One region of the Stenotrophomonas sp. T8 genome, then DNA from elsewhere that is predicted to be linked to it. Evidence: predicted binding sites of a transcription regulator. Region 1 holds the regulator's gene; each other region holds the start of a gene.

What was found. The regulator HrcA, encoded in region 1, represses chaperone genes, less so after heat shock. The targets are predictions, from matches to a motif close to TTNGCACTCNNNNNNNNNGAGTGCNAA.
Region 2: a site for HrcA is predicted at 1,836-1,862, ahead of ACSDHM_RS16885 (co-chaperone GroES). Genes of this name have one in related genera too.
Region 3: a site for HrcA is predicted at 2,016-2,042, ahead of rpoH (RNA polymerase sigma factor RpoH). Genes of this name have one in related genera too.

The regions. Positions count from the first base shown of each region.
Region 1 is NZ_CP195329.1:1,446,818-1,450,092, reverse strand. It holds gene dnaK (molecular chaperone DnaK) at 1-209, opposite strand, end outside; gene grpE (nucleotide exchange factor GrpE) at 391-906, opposite strand; gene hrcA (heat-inducible transcriptional repressor HrcA) at 970-2,034, opposite strand; gene recN (DNA repair protein RecN) at 2,150-3,275, shown strand, end outside.
Region 2 is NZ_CP195329.1:3,633,639-3,636,913, reverse strand. It holds gene ACSDHM_RS16890 (endonuclease) at 1-1,597, opposite strand, end outside; gene ACSDHM_RS16885 (co-chaperone GroES) at 1,909-2,196, shown strand; gene groL (chaperonin GroEL) at 2,278-3,275, shown strand, end outside.
Region 3 is NZ_CP195329.1:3,669,064-3,672,338, forward strand. It holds gene purD (phosphoribosylamine--glycine ligase) at 1-994, shown strand, start outside; gene rpoH (RNA polymerase sigma factor RpoH) at 1,129-2,004, opposite strand; gene ung (uracil-DNA glycosylase) at 2,283-2,996, opposite strand; gene ACSDHM_RS17065 (response regulator) at 2,993-3,275, opposite strand, start outside.

The DNA.
Region 1 (3,275 bases):
TTCACCGCGTAGAAGGTGTTCTTCGGGTTGGTCACGGCCTGGCGCTTGGCCGAGGCACCGACCAGGACTTCGCCGTCCTTGGTGTAGGCGACGATCGACGGGGTGGTGCGATCGCCTTCCGAATTCTCGATGACGCGGGCCTTGCCGCCGTCCATGATCGCCACGCACGAGTTGGTGGTGCCGAGGTCGATACCAATGATCTTGCCCATGGGGGAGACTCCTGAGGATGCTTGTTGGGGTCAGTCCGGCCGTTCGGCCGGTGGATGAATACGATGTGGGGGAGGCCCGTGGAACATTCAAGCCACCTCCCGAACGCTGTGTTTCCGGTCGCCCGGCGCGTTCAGCGTCGGGCCGGGTCGCAGGTGATTCCCGCCGCCCGGCCCGGCAGGGTCAGTCGGCGGCCACCACCACCAGCGCCGGCCGCAGCAGGCGCTCGTTGAGCAGGTAGCCCTTCTGGAACACGGTCACCACGCTGCCCGGGGCAGCGCCCGGGGTCGGCGCCTGGCTGATGGCCTGGTGGTGCTCCGGGTTGAACGGCTGGCCGATCGGGTCCAGCAGGACCAGGCCGTTGTCGGCAGCGACCTTGAGCAGCTGCTTGTAGGTCAGCTCCAGGCCTTCGCGCAGCGGGTGCGGGTCGTCGCCGGCGGCCTTCAGGCCGGCATCCAGGCTGTCGAACACCGGCAACAGCTCGCCCAGCAGCTTCTCGTTGGCGAACTTGCGGGCCTGCTCGATGTCACGGGCAACACGCTTGCGCTGGTTTTCCAGGTCGGCGCGCTCACGCAGCGCATCGGCCTTGACCTGCTCGACTTCGGCGCGCAGGCGCTCGACTTCGTCGTTGACGCCGGCGGTGGCAGCCGCATCGGCGGCACTCTGCTGGGATTCGATATCTGGATGTTCGTGGTTCATGTCTGGGTCCCTGGCGGTCACTCTCCGCCTCCACCCACCCTAGTGTGGGCGGGATGCTGCGTTTCAAGCGTCGGATGTTCCCGGCGTGCGTCCGGCCGGCGAAAAGGCCGCGCCAAGCACATCGGCGGTGGCCTGGACCAGTGGGATCACCCGGTCGTAGGCCATCCGCTTGGGACCGATCACGCCCAGCACGCCCAGCACCTGGCCATTGGCGGTGTAAGGGGCAGTGACCAGCGAGACGCCCTGCAGCGGCATCATTCCGGTCTCTTCGCCGATGAAGATGCGCACCCCCGGCGCCTGGATGGTCCGCTCCAGCAGCTGCAGGATTTCGCGCTTGCTGGAGAACAGCTCGAACAGTTCGCGCAGGCGCTCCAGGTCGGACAGGTCCTGCACGCCCATCAAGCGGGTCTGCCCGGCCACCAGCATGTCGTCGGCCGCCGGCTGCAGGGCCTGCTCGGCCAGTTCGATGCTGTGGGCCAGCAACTGCTCCAGTTCGGACCGGGCGTCGCGCAGCTCCAGCAGCAGGCGGGTACGGATCTCGGCCATCGGCAGGCCGGCGAAATGCGCATTGAGGTAATTGGCGACCTGCTCCAGCTGGCCTGGCGCAAACTCCTGCCGGGTCTCGATCACCCGGTTCTGCACCTCGTTGTCGGCAAATACCAGGATCGCCAGCACCCGGCGCCCGTCCAGCGCCACGAAATCGATCTGGCGGAAGGCGAACTGCTCACGCCGCGGGGCGCTGACCACGCCGACGAAGTGGCTCATCGCCGACAGCAGCTCCGAGGCGCTGCCGAGCAGGGCCTGGGTACTGCCGCCGCCGGCCAGTTCCTGGCGCAACCGGGCCAGCTCGCCCTCGCCCGGCGGCTGCATCTGCAGCAGGCTGTCGACGAACACCCGGTAGCCATGCGCGGTCGGGACGCGGCCGGCCGAGGTATGTGGCGAGGCCAGCAGGCCCAGATCCTCCAGGTCGCCCAGGATGTTGCGGATGGTGGCCGGGCTGACCTCCAGGCCGGCCACGCGCGCCAGCGTCTGCGAGCCGACCGGCTCGCCGTCCTGGATGTATCGCGCGATCAGCGTGCGCAGCAGGTGGCGCGCACGCGGGGCAAGCTGGTCGGGAGAACCGTGCATGGAATCAACCTGTGAGACACGGACACTAGATAATGGCGGCGCATCGCCTTGGCAAGTCATTGGACCTCCCGCGCCCGCGTGCTAGCGTTGCGCGGCTGCTGACACCCCCTTACCCATGCTCAGACATCTTTCGATCAAGGATTTCGCCGTCGTCCGCGCCACCGAACTGGAGTTCGGGCCAGGCATGACGGTGGTTTCAGGCGAGACTGGCGCCGGCAAGTCGCTGATGGTCGACGCACTGGGCTTCCTGTCCGGCCTGCGCGCCGACAGCGGCGTGGTCCGCCATGGCGCCGCACGCGCCGAGCTTTCCGCCGAGTTCGCGCTGGAGCAGCTGCAGGCCGCCCGCCAGTGGCTGGCCGACAACGAGCTGGACGACGAGGACCAATGCCAGCTGCGCCGCGTAATCCGCGCCGACGGCGGCTCGCGGGCCTGGATCAATGGCCGCCCGGTGACGCTGGCACAGCTGGGCGACCTGGCCTCGCTGCTGGTGGAGATCCACGGCCAGCATGAACAGCAGGCGCTGCTGGCGCGCCCGTCGCAGCTGGCCCTGCTGGATGCCTATGCCGGCAACGAGAACGAGCGCCGCCAGGTGCGCCATGCCGCCGCGGCCTGGCAGGCACTGGTCGATGAATCGCTGGCGTTGTCGCAACAGGGCGACGTCAGTGACCGGATCGGCTTCCTGGAGCACCAGCTGCGCGAACTGGACCGCGAGGACCTTGAACCGGAGTCGATCGCCGCACTGGGTGCCAGCCACCGCCGCCAGGCCCACGCCAGCGCCCTGCTGAGCGCCTGCCAGGCGGCCAGCAACCAGCTCAACGGTGAAGACGGCAGCTCCGCGCTGGACCTGCTGCAGCAAGTGCGCCACGAGCTGTCGCGGCTGGTCGAGCACGACCCGCGCCTGGGCGAGGTGGACGGCCTGATCGAGAACGCCTCGATCCAGCTGCACGAAGCCCTGTCGCTGCTTGATCGCGTGCACGACGACCTCGACGCCGACCCGGAACAGTTCGAGGAGAACGAGCGCCGCCTCGGCCGCCTGCACGACCTGGCCCGCAAGCACCGCGTGCCGATGGACGAACTGGGCGCGCAGCGCGAGCGCATGCATGCCGAAGTGGAGCAGCTGCGTGGCGCCGACGAGCGCCTGCAGCGCCTGGCCGGCGAGATCGACAAGGCCGCCGCCGCCTGGCGCGTACAGGCTGAAGTGCTGACCGCCAGCCGCCGCAGCGCCGCCGCCGAACTGTCGG
Region 2 (3,275 bases), 2.2 Mb from region 1:
GCGAACTGCTGGTCTTGACGATCTTGCTGCGGTCGTCGGTCAGCTCCAGGTCCGGCTCGGACTGACCGGTGGCCGCATCCTTGCCGCCCTCATAGCGGATCGCCATGTACATCACCGCACGCGCCATGTCGCCCTTGCGCTTGCCCCACACCTCGAAGGTGCCGGTGTTGCCGTCCGGCGTGCGCACCCAGTTGGAATTGCCCGGGTAGCCACCGCTGCCGCCGCCCTGCCCATTGTTGGCTTCGGTGGCACGCTCGCCGCAGCTGGCATCGCACTTGGCGAACGGCTTGTTGCCACGGTCGGCGTTCCACTGCGCGTCGGTCAGGTACAGCATGTGGGTGTCGGTGTACGGCGCGTAGGGCAGGCCCTTGTCACCGGTGGTGGTGGCAAAGCCCAGCGAGTTCGGCCAAGTGTGCTCGCGGTTGTAGGTCAGGCCGCTGCCGGTGCCCGCACGATCACTGACCTTGGCGTAGCTGCGGTTGCGGTACGCATCGAGGATGCGGTTCGGGTTGTTCGGATCCTCGTCGGCGATTTCCAGGATGGTCCAGGTGCTGGTGCCCGAGCCGCTGTACGGGTAGGCGGTATGGCCCTTGATGGTGGCGTGCAGCGAGCAGCGCAGCTGGCTGGGGCTGCTGGTGTTGACCCTGGAGTAGTAGCCGGCCGGCACGCCCGGGTTGCCCGGGTCCGGATTGCCGCCGGTGCTGGCCACGGTGAAGGCGATGCGGCTGTCGGCGGCCGGATGCGCGCCCTGCAGGTCGGTGATGCGCGCAGCGCGGATGTCGAAGCGGCAGGCTTCACCGGCCACCAGCGCGGTGTTGGTGGACAGCTTCACGCTGCGGCCGCTGGCCGGGAAGGTCAGCGGCACGGTGCCGGAGGTGCCGCAGCTCAGGGCGAAGGCGCCACTGGCCAGGTTCACCGTCTCGCTGAACACCACTTCCAGGTCGGCGGCAGCCGGGAAGGTGCTGCTGCCCTGCGCCGGGGTGGTGGTGGAGACTGACGGCGGCGTGTTGGGGCCTGGCGTGCCGCCGCCGCTGAAGGTCTGGCCGTTGTTGCAGCTGCCGAACGTCTGGCCGGCCGATTCGGCCCAGGTGAAGTGGGTGTACTGGCTGCCGCTGCCGGTCAGCTGCAGTGACGTACCCGGCGCCGTGCTGTTGCTTTCGGCCACCGGGATGTTCTGGCTGGTCATGCCCGCGGCAGGGCCACCGGAGGCGGTGATGGCGCCCTCGTAGCTGAGGAACTGGACCACCTTGCCGCTGGCATCGACCAGGGCGATGCCGTCGTTCGGACCATTCTGGAGGCCGTTGGTCGGATAGTTGACCACGGCGATGGTGGCGCTGCCGCAGCCGGCGGCGGTGCCGGCCGGGACCGGATTGTTGGCGTAGACGGTGGCGGCCGACGGGTTGCTGCCGTTGTAGAGGTACAGGCGGTAGCCGGACAGGTCCTCACCGGCAGTGGCTACGACCTCGATCGCTTCGCCGACGTCACCGGCGGCGGTGCTGTCGTCGTAGTGCAGTTCATTGATGAAGACCTCGGCCTGGACCGGCGCAGCGGCCAGCGCCAGCAGGCAGGCGGCGGCAAGCGGGGACAGCAATCGCATCGACTACTCCTTGTGATTGGGAATGCCTGACCGAGCCTAAGGCCGATCCAGTGACACTTTGTCGTAAATGAACGTCAGATATCTGACAGTGCGACGCTTGTCACCGAAATTGATCTGGACCGACGCCCTGGCCGAGGCGCGCGGGCGAAAAAATTTTTTCATTCCGCCCTTGAAAGGGGGCGGCAGGGCTCCATCTCTGCCCTGCTCCCGACGTTGTCGGGTTTCTTCACGTGCGGTTCTGGCACTCGCCTGGGGTGAGTGCTAACATCGCCGGACTTTTTTAGACCAATCAATCACTTAAGAGGTCTCCTATGAGCATCAAGCCGCTGCACGACCGCGTTGTGGTCAAGCCGATCGAAGCCGACGAAATCTCCGCCGGTGGCATCGTCATCCCCGACTCGGCCAAGGAAAAGTCCACCAAGGGTGAGGTCGTGGCCGTCGGCCCGGGCAAGCCGCTGGACAACGGCAACGTGCGCGCGCCGTCGCTGAAGGTCGGCGACAAGGTCATCTACGGCCAGTACGCCGGCAGCTCGTACAAGAGCGAAGGCGTCGAATACAAGGTCCTGCGCGAAGACGACGTGCTCGCCGTCATCGGCTGAGCTTCGGCGCGACCTGTTTCAACCTGATCCCAAACTCCCAGCCGCCGGGCCTCGTCCGGCGCTACCAATGAGGTAAATGCAATGGCTGCCAAGGATATTCGTTTCGGTGAAGACGCCCGTTCGCGCATGGTGCGCGGCGTCAATGTTCTCGCCAATGCCGTCAAGGCCACCCTGGGCCCGAAGGGCCGCAACGTCGTGCTGGAAAAGAGCTTCGGCGCCCCGACCATCACCAAGGACGGCGTCTCCGTCGCCAAGGAAATCGAACTGGCTGACAAGTTCGAGAACATGGGCGCGCAGATGGTGAAGGAAGTCGCGTCGCGCACCAACGACGATGCCGGCGACGGCACCACCACCGCCACCGTGCTGGCCCAGGCCCTGATCCGCGAAGGCGCCAAGGCCGTTGCCGCCGGCATGAATCCGATGGACCTCAAGCGCGGTATCGACAAGGCCGTTTCGGCTGCCGTCGCCGAGCTGAAGAACATCTCCAAGCCGACCGCCGACGACAAGGCGATTGCCCAGGTCGGTACCATCTCGGCCAACTCGGATGAGTCGATCGGCCAGATCATCGCTGACGCGATGAAGGAAGTCGGCAAGGAAGGCGTCATCACCGTTGAAGAAGGCTCGGGCCTGGACAACGAGCTGGACGTGGTCAAGGGCATGCAGTTCGACCGCGGCTACCTGTCGCCGTACTTCATCAACAACCAGCAGTCGCAGACCGCTGACCTGGATGACCCGTTCATCCTGCTGCACGACAAGAAGATCTCCAACGTCCGTGACCTGCTGCCGGTGCTGGAAGGCGTCGCCAAGGCCGGCAAGCCGCTGCTGATCGTGGCCGAGGAAGTTGAAGGCGAAGCGCTGGCGACCCTGGTGGTCAACACCATCCGTGGCATCGTCAAGGTCGTGGCCGTCAAGGCCCCGGGCTTCGGCGACCGTCGCAAGGCGATGCTGGAAGACATGGCCGTGCTGACCGGCGGCACCGTGATCTCCGAAGAAGTCGGCCTGTCGCTGGAAAAGGCCACCATCAAGGACCTGGGCCGCGCCAAGAAGGTGCAGGTCTCCAAGGAGAACACCACCATCAT
Region 3 (3,275 bases), 2.2 Mb from region 1:
CGCCGCGCAGCTGGAAGGCAGCAAGGCCTACGCCAAGGACTTCCTGGCCCGCCACAACATCCCCACCGCGTTCTATGCCGTGCACACCGACGTGGACGCTGCCCTGGCCTACATCCGCGAGAAGGGTGCACCGATCGTGGTCAAGGCCGATGGCCTGGCCGCCGGCAAGGGCGTGATCGTCGCAATGACGTTGGCCGAGGCCGAAGACGCGGTGCGTGACATGCTCTCCGGCAACGCGTTCGGCGATGCCGGCGCCCGCGTGGTGATCGAGGAATTCCTCGATGGCGAGGAAGCCAGCTTCATTTCGATGGTGGACGGCGTGCATGCGCTGCCGATGGCCACCTCGCAGGACCACAAGCGCGTCGGCGACGGCGACACCGGCCCCAACACGGGTGGCATGGGCGCGTACTCGCCAGCGCCGGTAGTGACGCCGGAGGTGCATGCACGCGTGATGCGCGAAGTGGTGAACCCGACCGTGCAGGGCATGATCGCCGACGGCATCCCGTTCACCGGTTTCCTCTACGCCGGCCTGATGATCGATGCCAGCGGCGCGCCGAAGGTAATTGAATTCAACGTGCGCTTCGGCGATCCGGAAACCCAGCCGGTGATGCTGCGCCTGCAGTCCGATCTGGTCGAACTGGTCGAAGCGGCCATCGAGGGCCGCCTGGACCAGGTAGAAGCGCAGTGGGATGCGCGCCCGTCACTGGGCGTGGTGCTGGCCGCGAAGCCCTACCCGGAAGCGCCGATCACCGGTGACGTGATTTCCGGCCTGGGCGACGTGCCGGCCAGCGCCAAGGTGTTCCATGCCGGTACGGCATTGGATGCGCAGGGCCAGGTGGTCAGTGCCGGTGGCCGCGTGCTGTGCGTGGCCGCACTGGGCGACAGCGTGCGCGACGCACAGGCCAATGCCTATGCCGGCGTGGCCAAGGTGACCTGGGCCAACGCGTTCCACCGCACCGACATCGGCTGGCGCGCGATCGCACGCGAGGGCTGAGGCCGCGCCGCGGCCACGCATGGCGTGGCTCTACTGACACTGGGTAGATCCACGCCATGCGTGGATGGGAACGCCACCAAAAAGAAAAGGCCCGGCAATGCCGGGCCTTTTCCTGGCTTCAACGCCATCCCGCCTTACGCGGTGAACAGCGCCTTCATCTTCTTCAGCGCGTTCGCCTCGACCTGGCGGATGCGCTCGGCGGACACGCCGTACTCGTCGGCCAGCTCCTGCAGCGTCACCTTGCTGTCGGCATCCAGCCAGCGACGACGGATGATGTCGCGCGAACGCGCATCCAGTTCGGCCAGGCCTTCGCGCAGCAGCTGCATCTGGTTGTCTTCGCTGTCCTCGCGCTCGTAGGCCATCGACGGGTCTTCGTCATCGGCAACCAGGAACGCAGCCGGCGACGGCGGGGCGTGCTCGTTGTCCTCGTCGGTCGGCGCATCGAAACCGATATCGCGACCGGACAGGCGCGATTCCATTTCCATGACCTCGCGCTCGGACACGTTCAGGTCCTTGGCCACCGCGCTGACTTCCGCCGCGTTCATCCAGCCCAGGCGCGTCTTCGACTTGCGCAGGTTGAAGAACAGCTTGCGCTGCGCCTTGGTGGTGGCGACCTTCACGATGCGCCAGTTCTTCAGGATGAACTCGTGCATTTCGGCACGGATCCAGTGCACGGCGAAGGAGACCAGGCGCACGCCCATGTCCGGGTCGAAGCGCTTGACCGCCTTCATCAGGCCGATGTTGCCTTCCTGGATCAGGTCGCCCAGCGCGAGGCCGTAGCCGTTGTAGCCGCGGGCCACGTGCACCACGAAGCGCAGGTGCGAATGCACCAGCTCGCGGGCGGCGTCCAGATCGTTGCCGTCGCGGAAGCGACGGGCCAGGTCCTGTTCGTCATCGACCGACAGCACCGGGATCTGGTGCACGGCACCGATGTAGGCGTCCAGCGAACCGAGCGCACTGGGAATCGGGAGATTGTTTGCCACAAGGGCAGTAGAGGTGTTCTGGCTCATAGGCACCCATCTTAGCAGTCCGGGATTTGGACTGCTAAAGGAGGAAAAAGTTCCAGCATCCTATTGATGCAACACTGGTCCCAAACAGAGCCCTACCGTAACGCGATTTGATGACAGTGGCGAGCACGCTTTTCGGGATTCACAATCCCTTTGAATTCAGGCAATTACCCGGCAGAAACCTGCCGATTTCAGTCAAGCGGAGCTGAACGGGCCGTTCTGAAGGCCCATTCAGGCCCGGAGACGTTGCCCGGTGTTCAGGCCCGGCAGCCCGCCGGTGCTCAGAGCGCCGAACGCGGCGGCAGCGACCAGTCGATCGGGGCCTGGCCGCGGCGCTGCAGGTACTCGTTGGCCATCGAGAAATGCCGGCAGCCGAGGAAGCCACGATGGGCCGACAGCGGCGACGGGTGCGGCGACTTCAGCACGCGATGGCGACGGGTGTCGATGACCTTGCCCTTCTGCTGCGCATAGGCGCCCCACAGCATGAACACCAGGCCTTCGCGTTCGCGGTTGAGCACGTCCACCACGTGATCGGTGAAGCCCTCCCAGCCACGCCCCTGGTGGGCACCAGCCTTGCCCTCTTCCACCGTCAGCACGGCATTGAGCAGCAGCACCCCACGTTGCGCCCACGGAATCAGGCAGCCGTGGTCCGGGCGCGGGATGCCGAGATCGCTCTCGATCTCCTTGTAGATGTTCAGCAGCGACGGCGGCACCGGCACGCCCGGCGGCACCGAGAAACTCAGGCCATGCGCCTGGCCGCGGCCGTGATACGGGTCCTGCCCGAGGATCACCACCTTCACCTGCTCGAACGGCGTGGCGTCGAACGCGGCGAAGATCTGCGGGCCGGGCGGGAACACCGCCGCGCCACTGGCCTTGCGCTGGCGCAGGAAGCTGGACAGCTCGCGCATCTGCGGCTGCAGCAAGTAATCGCCGACATGCTGCTTCCAGCTCGGTTCCAGCTGGATCGTCGGGGTGTCGGCTACTTCATCCATCATCGGATCAGGGGTCCATCGTTCAATCGGGCCAGGCGCAGCTGGAACAGCACCTTGGTGACCAGCAGCCGCTCTTCGATCGGCTTGAGCACCAGGTCGTTGGCACCGGACTGCAGCAGCCCGGTCTGGTTGTGCGGGTTGCCGTCACCGGTCATCACCAGCACCGGCAGGCGGCGCTTGCCGTAACCGAAGTCCACGCGCACGCGCTGCACCACGTCGCGCCCGCTCAGTTCGCCCTTCAGGGTGACATCGGTCAGCACCAGGTCGATGCGGTGGCGGCTG